4 regions of the Exiguobacterium sp. s59 genome follow, and region 2 is predicted to be linked to each of the others. Evidence: predicted binding sites of a transcription regulator. Region 2 holds the regulator's gene; each other region holds the start of a gene.
The links. Region 2 encodes Rex, which represses fermentation and respiration genes when NADH is low (regulators of the CRP and FNR family bind a similar motif). Its sites were predicted from a motif close to TTGTGAAATATTTCACAA; they were not measured.
Positions count from the first base shown of each region.

Region 1: pflB (formate C-acetyltransferase) is a predicted target of Rex. The motif match lies at 3,169-3,186, and genes of this name have one in related genera.
Region 3: adhE (bifunctional acetaldehyde-CoA/alcohol dehydrogenase) is a predicted target of Rex. The motif match lies at 2,004-2,021, and genes of this name have one in related genera.
Region 4: KNO91_RS03260 (formate/nitrite transporter family protein) is a predicted target of Rex. The motif match lies at 3,530-3,547, and genes of this name have one in related genera.

Region 1 covers NZ_JACSKG010000006.1:77,416-82,090, forward strand. Annotated here, with positions in the region: gene KNO91_RS12520 (Nramp family divalent metal transporter) at 1-11, shown strand, start outside; gene pflA (pyruvate formate-lyase-activating protein) at 62-778, opposite strand; gene pflB (formate C-acetyltransferase) at 835-3,081, opposite strand; gene KNO91_RS12535 (hypothetical protein) at 3,443-3,865, shown strand; gene KNO91_RS12540 (DEAD/DEAH box helicase) at 3,919-4,675, shown strand, end outside.
Region 2 covers NZ_JACSKG010000008.1:40,499-45,173, forward strand. Annotated here, with positions in the region: gene KNO91_RS14135 (FAD-dependent oxidoreductase) at 1-719, opposite strand, end outside; gene tatC (twin-arginine translocase subunit TatC) at 942-1,730, opposite strand; gene tatA (twin-arginine translocase TatA/TatE family subunit) at 1,734-1,952, opposite strand; gene KNO91_RS14150 (redox-sensing transcriptional repressor Rex) at 1,952-2,608, opposite strand; gene KNO91_RS14155 (ABC-F family ATP-binding cassette domain-containing protein) at 2,759-4,660, shown strand; gene KNO91_RS14160 (hypothetical protein) at 4,657-4,675, shown strand, end outside.
Region 3 covers NZ_JACSKG010000004.1:38,566-43,240, reverse strand. Annotated here, with positions in the region: gene adhE (bifunctional acetaldehyde-CoA/alcohol dehydrogenase) at 1-1,860, opposite strand, end outside; gene KNO91_RS08365 (MarR family winged helix-turn-helix transcriptional regulator) at 2,250-2,696, shown strand; gene KNO91_RS08360 (YebC/PmpR family DNA-binding transcriptional regulator) at 2,777-3,490, shown strand; gene KNO91_RS08355 (Na+/H+ antiporter family protein) at 3,633-4,675, shown strand, end outside.
Region 4 covers NZ_JACSKG010000001.1:621,176-625,850, forward strand. Annotated here, with positions in the region: gene mutL (DNA mismatch repair endonuclease MutL) at 1-296, shown strand, start outside; gene KNO91_RS03235 (50S ribosomal protein L25/general stress protein Ctc) at 462-1,112, shown strand; gene KNO91_RS03240 (cupin) at 1,349-1,699, shown strand; gene KNO91_RS03245 (barstar family protein) at 1,751-2,035, shown strand; gene KNO91_RS03250 (hypothetical protein) at 2,195-2,839, shown strand; gene KNO91_RS03255 (hypothetical protein) at 3,066-3,365, shown strand; gene KNO91_RS03260 (formate/nitrite transporter family protein) at 3,608-4,438, shown strand; gene KNO91_RS03265 (anaerobic ribonucleoside triphosphate reductase) at 4,630-4,675, shown strand, end outside.

The sequences.
Region 1 (4,675 bases), on a different contig from region 2:
CCTTTATCTAATCTCTGAATCTATAAAAACAAGCGCAGGCCACATCGGCCTGCGCTTGTTTTTATACGGTTCCCTGCAAAATCCCTTCCGCCCATTCGACTTCATCGGATGTCGGGGGCATCGTACCTTTGAGCGGATAATCCAGTCCGAGCGCCTCCCATTTGTAGACGCCCATCTCATGGTACGGTAAAATCTCGACTTTCTCGACATGGTCTAGCTTTTGAATGAACGCCGCAGTACGACGAAGCGCGCCTTCTTCAAGCGTCCATCCAGGTACAAGGACGTGGCGAATCCACATTTTCGTTCCGCGCTCGGAAAGGTGTTCAGCAAGCGCGAGCGTGTTGGCATTGCTACGTCCCGTCAATTTTTTACACATGTCATCGTCGATATGTTTGATATCGAGTAAGACGAGATCAGTGTGATCTAAAATGGCATCTAAATTAGGAGGACGGAGTGCACCGGACGTATCAAGCGTCGTGTGAAGCCCGTGCTTTTTCGCTTCGCGTAATAGCGCCTCTAGAAATTCTGGCTGGGCAAGTGGGTCACCACCTGAAATGGTGATGCCGCCATTGGATGCTTCCATGAACGGACGGTAGCTGAGGGCCTCTTGAATAACGTCTTCAGCCGAACGGTGATTATTCTTTTTGAAATCCCACGTGTCCGCGTTATGGCAATAGAGGCAACGTAATGCACAACCTTGTAAAAAGACGATGAAGCGAATACCAGGGCCGTCAACTGTTCCGAATGATTCGACCGAATGTACATATCCCATTGTCATCGAAATGACCTCCTAACGAATGAGCGGCCCTCCGTGGAAGGCCGCTAAGCCTTTACTTACAACGAACCGTGGAACGTACGGTTGATGACGTCGATCTGTTGCTCACGTGTCAACTTGATGAAGTTGACCGCATATCCTGATACGCGGATTGTGAGTTGTGGATACTCTTCTGGATGTTCCATTGCATCTAGAAGCGTCTCGCGGTTAAAGACGTTGACGTTCAAGTGATGTCCTTTGTGTTCTCCGCTCATATACCCATCGAGAAGTGCCGCCAAGTTAAGTTCGCGTGCGATTTCTTCTTTTCCGAGTGCTTTCGGTACGATTGAGAACGTGTATGAGATTCCATCTTGCGCGTGTTCAAATGGAAGTTTCGCAACAGATGAGAGCGATGCAGCCGCACCTTTCGTATCCCGTCCATGCATCGGGTTTGCACCTGGAGCGAATGGTTCACCGGCACGGCGACCGTCTGGCGTGTTCCCTGTTTTCTTCCCGTAAACGACGTTTGATGTGATCGTGAGGACCGATTGCGTATGAAGCGCGTCACGGTATGTTTTATGCTTCCGTACTTTTTCCATAAACGATTCGACGAGTTCGACGGCGATTGCGTCGACACGATCATCATTGTTTCCGAATTTCGGGAAGTCGCCTTCCGTTTCGAAGTCGACAATGATGCCTTCTTCGTTTCGGATCGGTTTGACGTTTGCGTATTTGATTGCTGAGAGACTATCAGCCGTTACCGAGAGACCCGCAATCCCACAAGCCATCGTCCGCAAGATTTCTGGATCGTGAAGCGCCATTTCGATTCGTTCGTACGCATATTTGTCATGCATGAAGTGAATGACGTTGAGTGTGTTGACGTATAGCTCTGCCAACCAGTCGAGTGTACGGTCAAAGTCGGCATATACTTTTTCGTACGTGAGCACATCCTCTGTGTTCATTTCCCAAGACGGAGCGATTTGAGCGCCACTCTTCTCATCTCGTCCACCGTTCATGCTATAAAGAAGGGCTTTTGCCATGTTGGCGCGCGCACCGAAGAACTGCATCTGTTTCCCGATCTTCATCGGTGACACACAACATGCGATCCCGTAGTCGTCACCGAATTGCGGCATCATCAAGTCATCGTTCTCATATTGAATCGCTGAAGTTTCAATCGACATTTTCGCACAGTATTGTTTGAAGCCTTCTGGAAGCTTCGTCGACCAGAGAACCGTCAAGTTCGGCTCTGGAGCAGGACCGAGGTTCGTGAGTGAATGCAAGAATCGGAACGAGCTCTTCGTGACGTTCGAGCGACCATCTTCACTCATCCCACCGATTGACTCCGTTACCCAAGTCGGGTCACCTGAGAACAATTCGTTATAGTCCGGTGTCCGTAAGAATTTGACGATTCGAAGCTTCATAATGAAGTGATCGACGATTTCCTGAACGTCTGACTCTGTTAAACGACCAGCTTCAAGGTCACGTTCAGCGTACACATCAAGGAATGTTGAGACGCGTCCAAGTGACATCGCAGCACCGTTTTGTTCTTTAATCGCAGCAAGGTATGCCAAGTACACCCATTGATACGCTTCTTGCGTGTTTTCCGCAGGACGACCGAGGTCAAATCCATAAGCGTCCCCGAGTTGTTTAAGTTCTTGGAGGGCACGAAGTTGTTCATTCAGTTCTTCGCGATCGCGAATATCCGACTCGGATAAGAACCCACCGCGTTTCGCCAAATCTTTTTTGCGTTCTGCCATCAAGAAGTCAATTCCGTAGAGGGCGACGCGACGATAGTCACCGATGATGCGTCCACGACCGTAAGCATCGGGAAGACCTGTGATGATTCCTGATTTACGAGCTGCCCGCATTTCCGGCGTATAGGCATCAAAGACACCTTGGTTATGTGTTTTACGAATCTCTGAGTAAATTTTTGTAATTTCTTCATCTGGTTCGAAACCATATGATTCGAGTGCTGCATCGACCATGCGAATACCGCCATTCGGGTGAATCGAACGTTTGAACGGCTCATCCGTCTGAACGCCAACGACTTTTTCTAACTCTTTGTTTAAGTAACCTGGTCCATGCGACACGATTGTCGACGGTGTGTGTTGATCGACGTCCCAAACGCCGCCGCGCTCACGCTCTTCTTTTGTCAGTTCCATCACACGGTTCCAAAGAACGTTTGTCGCTTCTGTCGGACCTGCCAAGAACGTATCGTTCCCTGTGTATTCATGACGGTTCAAACGGATAAACTCACTGACATTTACTTCATTCGTCCACTGACCAGGCACAAAACCTGACCATGCGGATTTGATTTCAGTTGCCATGTTGATTCACTCCTCATTCTCGAAAGTAACTGCGTGTTATCTATACTGTGAGTGTACGTGAAAACGTGAACAATATGTTTTACATTCTTGTGAAACTTGTAACAATCTTATGAACGTGATGAAACAGCCGTTTTTGAAAGCGTTTTACAAACTGTTACATCTACTAGTTTATCTATTTTGAAACAGCTGATTCCCATTTGAATAGGGTTAAACGATCATCTGTACTAATTTGATTGTTCTGTGACGAACTATACAGTTTTTAGGGTGATAAATCTCACATCATTCGGTTAGAACTTGAATTTTTGTGTCGTATCAGACACAATGAAGGCAGAACATTGCATAAGAGGAAGGGGTTCTACTCATGACGTATGAACCATTAACAACAAGCCACGCCTTTCAAGTCGGCGATCGCATCTCACTGAAAGTTGACGAAGCTGGTGAAAAGCGTGACGGATTTATCACAGAATTTGAAGACGGAGGGTTTTGGATTCGCTTTGACGATGACATCGAGAATGAAGATTTTATCGATTACCGCGACCAGTTACTTGCCGTACTTTTGTCGCGTCCAATCCATGTCATCACGGTACATCCGGAACTGAAACCGTTCGAGCAAATGACGTCCGAGTTACAGTATCGCGTCTACCAAGGATTCACGATTGAGAAAGTTGAATTGACAGCAGAAGGTGCAGACGCCCACATCAAACTCATCGAAGACGGTCAGACGTTCACACAGACGTTACGTTCTTCAATGGAAGATGGTCAGGAGCATGTTCGCTATATTTGACGAGGGAGCGCTTTCGCTTCCTTTGTTTTTGCCTAAAGATAAGGAGACCTATTATGAATTTTACAAAACCTTTTATTAACGAAACGTGGGAACGGATGGGCTTTAACGAGCCGATGCCGGTCCAAAAAGAAGCGTTCCCCCTACTATTAGATGGAAAAGATGTGACAATCGAAGCACCGACCGGGACGGGTAAAACGCTCGCCTACCTGCTTCCAGCGATTGAAAAGATTGACCCATCGAACGAACGGATCCAAGTCGTCATCGTCGCCCCGACTCGTGAACTTGTCATGCAGATTCAACAAGTCGCACAGCGCTTCACTGAAAAAGGTGATGTCCGTATCGGTTCATTCATCGGTGGCGTCGAATTGAAACGCCAAATCGACCGAATCAAGAAAAAGCCTCATTTGATTGTCGGGACACCGGGACGTCTCGTTGAATTGATCGACAAGAAAAAACTGAAACTCCATGAGACGCATACCGTCATTTTAGACGAAGCCGATCAAATCATCGACAGCGGTTTGACAGAGGCAGCGGAACGTATCATCAAGCATACTTCGCACGAACGTCAGCTTGCGCTCGTCTCGGCAACACTCACCGATTCACTTAAAGAATGGTCGGCACCATTCATGGACGAACCAGCACACATCAAAATCGAGCGTGCTGTCAGCGATCAAGTGACATACGGCTATATGTTGACGACGCGTCGGTACAAACCAGAACTCTTACGCCGTCTTTCGCACGTCGATGGCGTGAAAGCACTCGCGTTCATCAATAACCGCTCGTTCTTACCACCACTTCGTGGAGAGCTTC
Region 2 (4,675 bases):
CACAAGATGACGAGGTCCGCCTCGAATTCACCTTTGTCCGTCACGACATGTGTGACGTTTCCGCTCGTTCCACGGAATGCCTCGACCGTCTGACCAAGTTCGAGGTCGATTCCGCGACTTGTCATATCCGCTTCCAATTGATCCGTGAACGACTTGTCGAGATATTTGTTCAAGATACGGTCGGCACTGTCGATGAATGTGACATGTTTACCGTATGCTTCAAACGCCTCGACGAGTTCGACCCCGATATACCCCGCCCCGATGACGGCAATCTTCGTCGCGTCTGTCGCCCGCTCGATAATGCGTTGTGCGTGCGCATAGTTTTTACAAAGTTCGATTCCATTCATTTCGATTCCTGGGAGCGTCGGGACGATCGGCCATGAACCTGTCGTGACGATCAAGCGGTCATACGTGTCATGCACGTCTTCTCCCGTCTCGAGATTTTTGGCGTGGACCGTCTTCGCTTCGACATCGATGGATAAGACGTCATGTTTCATCCGCATTGTCGCTCCGAGTTCTTCAAGTTCACGTGGAGATGAGTAGAATAATTCTTCTGCACGTTGGACGACCCCACCGACGTGGAGCGCAATCCCACATGAGAGGAAGCTGACGTTGTCGTTCCGCTCGTAAACGGTGATGTCGAGATTGTCGTGCTTTGCGAGTAACCCTTTGACAGCTGCTGTTCCTGCGTGTGTACATCCGATGACTGCGATTTTCATATGAGTCGTCTCTCCTTTTATGTTAGACCGTACGTTTCTTTTCACATTGTGATAAATATCACATTTAATTCTTGACCTTAGTGTACTATTTCACAATATAGGATTCAATGACTATGCTCACTATTTCACGTAAAAGTGTCTAAAATTTGAACAGTATGAACTTCCAATTGAACTATAGTGTAGTGCACATAAAAAAGCATCGTCCCATTTACGGAACGATGCTTATTTCTCATTCATCTGTTTCATTAAATCCATCTGTTCTTGCACCATCGCTTCTTTCTCCCGACGCAGTACTCCTTTGTAGGCGACGCGTGAAATCGATAAACTGATTTCATATAGGAAGAAGAGTGGCAATGATACCATGAGGTGCGATGTCAAATCCGGCGGTGTGATGAATGCCGCGACTACGAATAGCGCGAAGTACGCATACTTACGAATCTTCGATAAGAAGTACGGTGTCACGACACCAATCCGGGTCAAGAACATCGTCACAACCGGCAATTGGAACAATAGACCGAACGGGATCGTCAGTTGCAACAAGAACGTGAAGTAATTGTTCGCACCGATGATTTGTTCGAGTCCGAGGTCTTGCCCGAGGTCCGTCGAGATGTCGAGGACGAGCGGGAACAACCAGTAGTAGGCGAACGCAAGACCGATCAAGAACAATCCGAAGATGATCGGGATATAGGCAAGGGTGCCTTTCCGTTCATTCGGATGCAGACCGGGTGCGACAAACGCCCACACTTGATACAGTAGGAATGGGCTCGCCGCAATCAGGCCGATGATGAGCGCCAAGTTCAAGTAAATCATGAGCGGGTCCGCGACCCCAAAGGCGTTCAGTTCGAGCCCGCGTTCGACGAGATCTTCTTGCAAGTACGCGAGCACATATTTGACACTCGGCAAAGCCATCAAAAAGAAGGCAAAGACGACAAATGCAGATAGCATCAGTCGTCTTCGCAGCTCTGTCAAGTGATCGGTAAGTTCCCGCTCTTGATCAGGTTGATGATTCATGGCTTACTGCTCTTTCTTTTCGATAGCTTTCTTGTCGTTCTCGTCGTGCTCGTTCATCATGCCGTTCGTTGCATTTTTGAACTCACGAAGCGTCTGTCCGGCCGCGCGACCAAACTCCGGTAATTTCTTCGGTCCGAAGATGATGAGCGCGATGATGGCGATGATGAATAGACTCGCCCCACCCGGAATTCCGACGACGAGTGATGATGCTAGTAATTCCATTATTGATGGACCCCCTCAGCGGTTGGATAGTGTTGCATAAAGTAAATGAGTGACTGCAGCTCAATCGACAAATCGATGTGATGAACGCGAACCGTGTCCGGTACGGTAAGTCGTGCCGGTGTGAAGTTCAAGATGCCCTTGATGCCGAAACGCACCAAGTCGTCTGCGACGGACTGCGCATAGGCAGAAGGTACCGTCAAAATCGCGACGTCAATCTTGTTTTGCTCCATAATCTGTTCCATCTCATCGACGTGATGAATTGGGACGCCTGACATCGTCGTGCCGACTTTTGTCTCGTCTGCGTCGAACCCGACGACGATATGTGTGTTATTGTTTTTAAGGAAGTTATAGTTGACGAATGCCGTCCCAAGGTGACCGACCCCGACCAAGGCGACATTCGTAATCTCGTCCTGATTCAGTGTCTTTCGGAAAAAGTCTAACAGATACTGCACGTTATAGCCATATCCCTTTTTACCGAGCGCACCGAAGTACGAGAAATCACGGCGAATCGTAGCCGAATCGACCTTGACCGCCTCACTCAGTTCTGCTGAAGAGACACGTTGTTTCCCTGACGCATGCAGGCTTTGAATAAATCGATAGTATAGTGGCAACCGTTTGGCTGTCGCTTGTGGAATCTTTGGTTCGTTTTGACTCAACGGAAAGAGCCTCCTTTTTACGACACGTTACAAACGAATCTGAATTTCATACACCTTGATTGTAAACGAATTCACATGACCACTCAACGAATATACCTAAAATCGCTGAAAAATACAGTATACTAAATAGAGAGAAAGGGGTTTTTTCACTTGATCCTACTGCAAGTCAATAACTTATCCAAATCCTTCGGCGTTGAGCCGATTTTAGAAAACGTAAAACTCGAAATCCAAGAAGGCGAACGCGTCGCCCTCGTCGGTCGTAACGGGGCCGGTAAGTCGACGCTTTTGAAGGTCATCGCTGGTGAATATAACTATGACTCTGGGGACATCATGAAGCCGAAAGACGTCACGATCGGCTATCTCGCCCAAGACTCAGGGCTAGAATCCGATGAGACCATTTGGAACGAGATGCTCACCGTCTTCACGGGCTTAATCGAGCAAGAAAAGACGCTCCGTCGCATGGAAGCAGATATGGGCTCGGAACGGATTTTAAATGACGCTGCGGCGTACGAACGTCTCCTCTCTTCTTATGATGAAGAGCAGCATACGTTCAAAGAACGTGGCGGATATCAATATGAAGCAACGATCCGCTCGGTCCTCCATGGAATGCGTTTCTATCCGGACGATTTCGAACGTCGCATCGACACACTCTCCGGTGGACAACGGACACGCCTCGCCTTGGCGAAGATGCTCCTTCAAAGTCCCGACCTACTCATCTTGGACGAGCCGACGAACCATTTGGACATCGAGACGCTCGCCTGGCTTGAGAAGTACTTGAGCGGCTATAAAGGCGCCGTCCTCATCGTCTCCCACGACCGGTACTTCCTCGACCGTGTCGTCTCGGTCGTCTATGAGCTGTCGCGTCACCGCAGCCGCCGTTTCGTCGGGAACTATACGAAGTATCTCGAGCAGAAGGCCGCCCTCTACGAACAAGAAAAGAAGCAGTTTGAGTCGCAGCAAGAAGAGATTGCCAAGATGCAGGACTTCATTCAGCGAAACATCGCTCGGGCGACAACGACGAAACGTGCGCAAAGCGTGCGGAAGCGTCTCGAGAAAGTCGACCGCCTCGATGCTCCAGATGGTGACGAGCGCAGTGCCGTCCTTTCCTTCTCCATCAAACGCCAAAGCGGAAACGATGTATTGAGCGCGAGTGACCTCGCCATCGGATATGAGGACGCAATCGCCCAACATCTTCGCTTCCAGCTACAACGCGGTGAATCGGTCGCCCTCGTCGGTCCGAACGGGGTCGGTAAGTCGACATTACTTAAAGTGTTGACGAAACAGCAAGCCGCCCTCACTGGCGAGATTCGCTACGGGACCGGCGTCGAGATCGGCTACTACGATCAGGAACAGCAAAACTTGTCCGACGCGAACCGTGTCATCGACGAGATTTGGAATGACTGGCCACTCATGCGCGAACAGGAAGTCCGGAGTCTTCTCGGACAATTCCTCTTCAGCGGCGATGATGTCATGAAGCGCGTCCACGAACTCTCTGGTGGCGAACGGGCACGTCTCACGTTGGCCAAATTAAAGCTCGAGCAGCCGAACCTGCTCATCTTAGATGAGCCGACGAATCACTTGGACCTCGACTCGAAGATGATTTTAGAGAACGCGCTCCTCGACTACCCAGGTACGATCCTCTTTGTCTCACACGACCGATACTTCATTGACCGACTCGCGACACGTGTGTTAGAAATCACGCCGAACGGCATCGACGAGTATCTCGGGGACTACTCGTATTACGTCGAGAAGAAAGAAGAACTCGAAGAACTCGCGCGTCTCGCTCGTGAAGAGACGAAGCAGGTCGTCGTGAAGAAACAGCGTGCCGACAAAGAGCAGCAACGGGAAGAGCGTCGGATCAAACAGCGCATCGAAGAGATCGAACTTGCGATTGAGCAACATGAGAACCGCCTTGATGAAATTGAACAATTGCTCTGTGAACCGGATGTTTTCAACGACTTCGCCCGCGCCCAGGAGTTGTCGACCGAATCAGACGCAGCGAAAGAATCGATCACAGCTCTCTATGCGGAATGGGAGGAACTCCATACATGATGCGTACCCGTGCCA
Region 3 (4,675 bases), on a different contig from region 2:
CACGTTACGTTTTTTGTCTGTGATGACGGTGAATGGTGTCACTTCAGATCCTGTACCAGAAGTTGTCGGGATTGCAATGAACATTGATTTGTTACCGAGTGTCGGGAACTTGTAAGTCCGTTTACGAATATCCATGAATTTCTGACGAAGGTTTGAGAATTTCTCTTCTGGACGTTCGTAGAAGAGCCACATCCCTTTCGCAGCATCCATCGGTGAACCTCCACCAAGTGCGATAATCATGTCTGGCTGGAAGTGACGCATCGCTTCGGCACCGTTCATGACCGTCTCAACAGATGGGTCTGGTTCGACTTGGTCAAAGATGCGATACTCGACGCCTGCAGGCAAGTTTTTGATAACTTTGTCAGCGAATCCGAGTTTGACCATCATTTCATCAGTGACGATCATCGCCCGTTTTTTCGATGTGAGTGATTGAAGGTACTGTACTGAGTTTTTCTCGAAATAGATTTTTTCAGGTACTTTGAACCATTGCATATTCACGCGACGTCTCGCCACCTTTTTCACGTTGAGTAGATGTTTCGCCGTCACGTTTTCTGAGACGGAGTTCTTACCGTAAGACCCACAACCGAGCGTGAGTGATGGGGTCATTTCGTTATAAAGGTCACCGATTCCACCATGTGCTGAAGGTGAGTTGACGATGATGCGGCAAGCTTTCATGCGAAGACCGAATTCGAGGATCGCATCGTCATCTGTTGAGTGGATGACCGCTGTATGACCAAGACCACCGATTTCGAGCATTTTTTCAGCGATGGCGAATCCTTCTTCACGCGATTGTACTTTATAAGCACCGAGAACCGGGCTCAATTTCTCATGAGAAAGAAGTTCAGTTGCGCCGACCGTTTCAAGTTCAGCAATCAAGATTTTCGTATCAGCTGGTACTTTGAGTCCTGCTTTTTCAGCGATCCACGCTGCTGGCTTCCCTACGATTTCCGGGTTAACCGCGCATGTGTCCGTGCGGATTACGAGTGTTTCAAGTTTTGCTTTTTCTTCAGGTGAGCAGAAGTAGCAACCAAGTGCCGTCATTTCGGCCTTCACTTCTTCGTATACTTCCTGGTCGACGATGATCGCTTGTTCCGACGCACAAATCATACCGTTGTCGAACGTTTTTGAAAGGATGACGTCAGAGATGGCACGTTTCACTTTCGCAGTCTTGTCGATATAGGCCGGTACGTTACCAGGTCCGACACCGAGTGCTGGTTTACCAGTCGAGTAAGCGGATTTGACCATCGCTGCCCCACCAGTCGCAAGAACCATTGCCACACCAGGGTGGTTCATGAGTGCTTTTGTAGCGTCGAGCGATGGAACTTCAACCCATTGGATCAAGTTTTCAGGAGCACCTGCCGCTACCGCTGCGTCACGAAGGACACGTGCAGCTTCACTTGAGCATTGTTGAGCCGATGGGTGGAAGGCGAAGATAATTGGGTTACGTGTCTTGATGGCGATGATTGCTTTGAACATCGTGGTCGATGTAGGGTTTGTGACCGGTGTGACCCCAGCGACGACACCGACTGGTTCCGCGATGTACGTGATTCCGTTTTGAACATCGTCTTCAAGGACGCCAACCGTTTTTTCTCCACGGAGTGAGTTGTAAATATATTCTGTCGCAAAGATGTTTTTGATCATTTTGTCTTCAAAGACACCGCGACCTGTTTCTGTATGTGCTAATTTCGCAAGTGCGACGTGTTGCTCAAGTCCAGCGAGCGCCATCGCTTGTACGATATGATCGATTTTCTCTTGGTCGAACGTCATCAACGTATCGAGTGCGACGTGTGCACCCGCTACGAGCGTATCCACCATTTGTTCTGCCGTAGTTTCTACTTTTGCTTTCTCTTTGACTGCCATGTTAGGTTCCTCCTCATAATTGAGAGCTTTTAATGAACATATTGACTTGATGGAAGACACAATGTGATGACTGCTTTCAAGAGATTGTGCTTTCCTTCACATTCATAGAATACAATGTTTTTCAGATTTTGTGGGTGACAACATTGTGAACTCTTTCACAATATTTTTTCGCCTTTTGTTGATAGCTCTTGATTTTTATATGCGTCCTCAGTAAAATCGAATGCGTTTTCATGAAAATGTAAGTCACTATCCATGTAAACGCTTACATTAATTGTGTCTGTTGTATCTCTTCTATGCTGTATCAATCGTCACATCAACCCGTTTTTAGGTTCAACTGCACCTAACTCGTGTATAATGAAAGTAGAACCTAACTAGGAAGTGAATCTACTATGCCGAAACAAGATGCAGCGGACCAGTTCGTCAAACTGATCCCTTTAATTCGTCGTAAACTGCTACGTCGATCTGATTTTCCACAAATCCCGAACTTGAACTTCTCTCATTTCCATCTATTGATGTTGATTGAGGACGAGGGGGCTGTCACGAACGGTCGAATTAGCGAGACACTCTCCATCGCACCGCCGAACGTCACCCCGCTCATCACGAAACTATTGAATGAGGGCTATATCACACGCGTACCGGACGAACGGGATCGTCGGGTCATTTGGAATCAGTTGACAGAGAAAGGTGAACGTATTTTACTCGAACGGAGAGACTCGTTCCGCAGACTCTTCGAGGAACGTCTCGCCTTTCTAAATGAAGATGAAACCGATCGACTCATTGACAGTCTGAAGACGCTCACCGAGATTGTTGAGAAGATGGATAAAGGTGACGAGTAAAACTTCTCTCGTCAATTCACGCAACTTCTTATATAATCTGTAATGAATCTACGTACAAATGGAAAGAGAGATGACATGTAATGGGTCGTAAATGGAACAACATTAAAGAGAAGAAGGCGTCGAAGGACGCTAACACGAGTCGCGTCTATGCGAAGTTCGGTCGCGAGATTTATGTGGCCGCCCGTCAAGGGGAACCTGATCCTGAGTTGAACCAGTCATTAAAGTTCGTTGTGGAGCGTGCGAAAACGTATAACGTGCCTCGTGCAATCATCGATCGCGCCATCGATAAGGCAAAAGGTGGCGACGAGGAAAACTTCGATGAACTTCGTTATGAAGGATTCGGACCGAACGGTGCGATGGTCATCGTCGATACGTTGACTAATAACGTGAACCGTACAGCATCTGAAGTCCGTGCCGCATTCGGTAAAAACGGAGGAAACATGGGCGTCAGCGGTTCGGTCGCGTACATGTTTGATGCGACAGCAGTCATCGGTGTGAACCAAATGTCGGCAGATGACGTCCTTGAACTGATGATGGAACACGACCTTGACGTCCGTGACGTCATCGAGGAAGACGAGACGGTCATCGTCTATGCCGAGCCAGAAGCGTTCCATGCTGTTCAGACTGCGTTCAAGGCTGCTGGGGTTGAAGAGTTTGCCGTAGCGGAGTTGACGATGCTTCCACAAAATGAGGTATCGCTCGATGACGAATCGAAAGAACAGTTTGAAAAATTAATCGATGTTCTCGAAGACTTGGAAGATGTGCGCCAAGTCTATCACAACGTCGACATGTAACATGCCAGCGATAACTTTCACGAGTTATCGCTTTTTTCATATTCGATTTGACAAGGGTCACGTCATATGTTAAATTTCAAAAAGTCTTTATCATATTAAAGTGATACCAAGAGAAAGAAAATGTGAAAGGTGTTGGATCAATATGAACGCAGTACTACTTGCTGTTATCGTCTTGTTTGCACTCGCCATCAGTCGTGTGCACATTGTATTGTCCTTAATATTAGCTGCGCTAGTCGGAGGGCTTGTTGGAGGGCTTGGGTTTAACGATACGTTGACCGCTTTCAGCGACGGTCTTGGCGGCGGAGCGAGCATCGCCCTTAGTTACGCACTTCTCGGTGCATTTGCCGTCGGATTATCGAAGACGGGTCTACCGGACGTCTTAGCTGAGAAGTTGATCGCGATGTCAGGTCGTGACGTATCAGGCAAACGCGTGAGTTATGTCAAAGCGTTCTTATTGTCGCTTCTCTTATTGTTGTCAATCAGCTCACAGAACGTGCTTCCGATTCACATCGCCTTTATTCCGATCGTGATTCCGCCGTTACTCGTCTTATTCAATGAATTGAAATTAGATCGCCGTCTCGTCGCAACCATCTTGACGTTCGGTCTCGTGACACCTTATATGTTGCTACCTGTCGGGTTCGGCGGGATTTACTTGAACGAAATTTTGATTGCAAACGTCGAAGCGAACGGTTTGGCTGTCGGAGACGTCAACATCGTCTCGATTATGGGAATCCCAGCGTTAGGGATGGTCGTCGGTTTGATTGCCGCGTTCATTCACTACCGGAAACCGCGTTCGTACGAAACAATCGCACTAGGACCAACTGATTATGAAGTTCGTCAAATGAGTGGTTTCAAGATGATTATGACGCTCGTCGTTGTTCTAATCGTCCTCATCGTCCAATTGCAGACGGAGTCGATGATTGCATCGGCGGTGACAGGATTGATCTTGCTTTCCATCTTTCGCCTCATCCCATGGTCAGAAGCCGATGACATTTTCACGAGCGGGATGCGCATGATGGCATTTATCGGTTTCGTCATGATTGCCGCTAGTGGATTTGCAGCCGTCATTCGTGAAACAGGCGCAATCGATCCGCTTGTCAATGGCGCGAGCAATTTGATGGGTGATTCTAAAATGATTGCAGCTCTCGTCATGTTACTCGTCGGACTCGTCATCACACTTGGAAT
Region 4 (4,675 bases), on a different contig from region 2:
GTGAGATTCCGACATGGTATCCGCAACATGACTTAGAAGGCACGATTCGTGACTTGGTGGAGATGGCCATTCAACAGCGCTCGATTGATCTTGCGAAATATCGCGAAGAGGCATCGATCCTCATGGCGTGTAAACGATCGATCAAAGCGAATCATCCACTCAATATGGAAATGATGCGACAATTGATTGATGATTTAGGTCGAACGACGTCTCCGTTTACTTGTCCGCACGGTCGCCCGATTCTCGTGAAGTGGAGCACGTATGAACTCGAGAAGTTGTTCAAACGCGTCATGTAATCGTCTTGTTACCTTGTTTTAACACGATGTAACGTTTATTCAATAGCCCTCATGGGAAAACTATACACATGTCACTCAACGCATCGAGGTTGAGAGGTGGCTTTTTCACTGCCTCACCCTCAAGATGTCGACATGAAATGTATATCCATGTAGGAGGAAAAGAAAATGACGAACAAACTTCAAGTATCAAAACGAGAATTACGCCCACGGTCACTGCGTACGAAGTTGCGTAAGGAAGGCAAAGCGTTAGGCGTCGTCTACGGATACAAAGTAGACAGCACTCCAATCGTATTTGACGAGATGGACCTTCGTAAAATTCTTCGAGACCACGGTGACAATGCCTTGATTGAACTCCATTTCGATGGAAACAAAATCAATACGCTCGTGCACGGATCGGAAACAGACCCGTTCACAAACTTCTATCAACACGTCGAATTCATGGCTGTGAAGATGGATGAAGAGACAGAAGTCGAAACGGATATCGTCCTTGTTGGCGACGCGAAAGGCGTCAAAGAAGGCGGATATCTCGCTCAGTCGCTCTATAAAGTGACGGTCGCTGCGACACCTGCCAACATCCCTGAACGCATCGAACTTGACGTGTCAGACCTCGAAATCGGTGACTCGGTGACGGTAGCAGATCTTCCAGAAGATAAATCGTACACGATTGTCTCGGAACCAGATATGCACATCGCCTCTGTGAATGAGCCGGTTGCTGAAGAAGAGGAAGAAGCGACTGAATCAGAGGAAGGTTCAACTGAAGAAGCTTCTGAAGAATCTTCTGAAGAAACAGAAGAATCGACTGAAGATAAAGAATAAGAGTTGCATACGTGTCTGTAACAGTGACACGACTCAATTGAGAGGAGCATTGTCCCGAGATGGGGCGATGCTCCTTTGTTTGATTGTCCAAATAAATCTGAACTTTATACTTTTAGGTCAAACGGATAAATCATAATCACTTGAACCAAAATATTACAAATTAACATTACTTCAATGTGATGATAGGTATAAATGCGGTAATACATATAAAAGTTTATTTCTTGAGAGGATGTATGATGAAGTTTTATAAAATTGATAGACAAACTGATAAACGAATTACAAAATTTAATTTGGAATTTGTGATATCACAGGTCATACAAACTGAAAAAGGGTCTAATATAGGATGTATACATTTAAAACCAGGTAGTGTCATCGGTTATCATCAAACAGTTGTACCCCAACTTACTTCTTCTCGTCATGGTGCCGAGGGTTACATTAGAGGCGAAAAAGATGAACATTTTAAGGTTCGGGCAGGAGACACAATTTTTTGGACGAAAGAGGAATGGCATGAAACGAAAGCAGGTGGAGGATTAACGGATATCGAAATTGAAGAATTAGATCCCTCAATCGATATGACTGAGATATAATTTTTATGAAACTTAGACGATTTGAGGTAAGAGTGGGGGAGAAGACTGTATATGTCACATCTATATATCGATTTAAGTAACGTTACTTCCACCAAAGAACTACATCAGTTATTAAAAGAAAGTCTTCATCTTCCTGATCATTACGGAAAAAATTGGGATGCATTTTGGGATGTGATTACTGATGTGGATTTTATAACTTTTCCTGAACGTATCACGTTTATCGGGTATTCTTTGCTTGAAACGAAGTTAAGTGAAGATGCTAAGTACTTAAAAATGTGCTTAGAAGAGTATGATGAAGAACATTATGTTTCACATTGTCATTTTGTTTTCTTGTAATCTAATTTGCTTACTAATATATAAAACTAGTCTATAAGAGAGTAACCATTTTACAATCACTAATTTTTCAATATAACTTTTATAGTCCCCGACCATCATAAGAATAATTAGAAAAACAGCTGATTTAAATTACAAGGTCTTTAAACTGAAAAATCAAAGGTGATCACTATGCAGGAGCTTACAATTATTGAAAGGAAGCGTCTATTAGAGCATCTTGAAGATAATTTAGATAATTATTTCATTATAGGTGAAATTAAAAAGGTTTATGAGATCACTAGTTATGATGATTTAACTATTAACGATAACCAAAAAGCTTTAATTGATTTTTTGGTTTACCAAAATGTATATCCAATAGTCATGACATTTATATTATCTAAAAATATAAGTCAGGATAATGAGATGGTTGAAAAAATGGATTCAAGGAAAATTAAATATTCTATGAACTATTGCTCTGAGGATAAGAATTCTTTTTATTACTGCAATGCAAAAATAGAAAACGAAAAAGATCTAAGGTTTTTGATTAACGAAACGTACTGGATGCCTGCTCAAAATGGGTTTTATAACATTATCTTTAAAGATAAATTGAATTTCACTTTAAAAAAATATGGTAAGTGGCTGTTCTCTAGAACTCAAGTTGTACCTTCAATTGATATGAGTATACCAACTTCTTTTATTAAAATAGATGGAGATGGACTTGGGTTTATTTTATTTTCTAATGAAAAAAAATATGAATCTATTGAAGAATTGACAAAGAATTTACCTCAAAAATTTTACATTGATTATTTAAACGAAAATGAATTATGAGTGCTTCAATTTGATCATGTTTTAACGCATAGTCCTGTTACGACTGAGATTCATTTCACAAAAATTAGAATCGGAAAGGAATATCACTGATAAAATTTTTACTATGTCTTAATCGCAATCGTCGACCAAGAGACAGTTAATTAACATTTAATTGAACAATCATGGAATACAGTGATTGCAGAAGAGCATTACAAGGCAATTCATAAACTTGAGTGAGGTGTATAATATGTCATTGAAATCGATACAATCGCTTTTACCTGTTAAAGAAAAGGAAATCCTGTTGGATCAGGTCGAAGGGTTGAATAGATATCTTTGTATTCTACCGAACGATGAGTTAGAAAGTCAGTTTGGAGATTTAGAAGATTTTAAAAACCAGAGCTTTGCAGTTGTGGGCTATGAAGATATGCTAGGAGATTTTGTAGGGGTGGACTTAATGAGTGGGCAACTTTTGATTGTTAATCATGAAACGTTTCATGTAGAGGAAAGATTGAATGTAACATTTGATGAACTCATGAAGAAGGATTAATCACTTATTCGAACTATTGGTTTCTAAAGATTTGTCTTGTTATTCTCTCGAAAATCGAGAGAATTTTTGTTTGTCACAAATCCGCCATATGTAAACGATTACGATGTGAACACTCTGTCAATTCCTTCTAGAGGTGATTGCCAACAGAGACTGTACAGTTTATATTGTTAATGATTTCACATATTAGAACTGATACTTTCCTATTTAATTATTCAGAAAGAAGGGTTTGTGACATGGCATCAATGGAAATCCATGCACTCGAATCATTACGGAAAAAAGCACAGGCTTCCTCGCAAATGATTCATTATCGTCCAATGGAATACTTTTTACGGGCAATGTTAGCCGGAATCTTTATCGGCTTTGCTTCGATTTTCACGTTAAAAGTCGTCAACGGCATGTATTTAGCGGAATCACCGTTTACGACACTCATCGGGGGCTTCTCTTTCGGGATTGCGCTCGTCATGATCATTTATGGGGGAGCGGAGTTGTTCACGGGGAATACGATGTATTTCACGACGTCGACGCTTCGCGGTTATACGACGCTCAGTGATACGATGCTCGTCTGGTTGCTCTGTTTTGTCGGGAACGCACTCGGGGGAATCCTATTCGCCTTACTACTCGCACCGACTGGTGTCATCCAAGAACTTGGCATGAACAACTGGTTGTTCTCAGTCGTCGAGGGCAAAATGCATCACACGACGGTTGAAATTTTCTTCCGTGCCATCTTCTGTAACTGGATGGTCTGTCTCGCTATTTTCTTACCGAAACAAATGAAAAATGAATTCGCTCAAATCTTCTCGATGATTTTCCTTGTCGCGGTCTTCTTCGCTTCAGGATTTGACCACGTCATCGCCAACTTCGTCTTGTTCGCCTTGACGCTTGTCGTCCCACACCCTGAGACGATCAGCATGGCAGGTGCAATCCACAACTTGATTCCTGCGACGTTCGGTAACATTATCGGCGGTGCGCTCTTTATGGGAGCCATCTACACATGGCTCAACTCGAAAGGTCTTCGTGAGGCACAAGAATTAGAGGAAGAAGTCGAATTAAAAGTCGTGAAAGCTGCTAAATAAATGATGTTTGTCACATATAACGTAGAGCCTTGTCCCATCGAAGACGAGGCTCTTTTTTGTCGTATGCGCACATGTAAACTGTCACAATATTGACTCGTGACCTTCCAAAAAAAAACGTGTCATAATCTATATATAGGATTTTAAAAACAATTTAAACTGTTTTTAATCCATATATAGTGAGGTGAGGGGTATTGAAATTACTACGGTTGTATGAGGACGTATGCGTCTTACCAGACC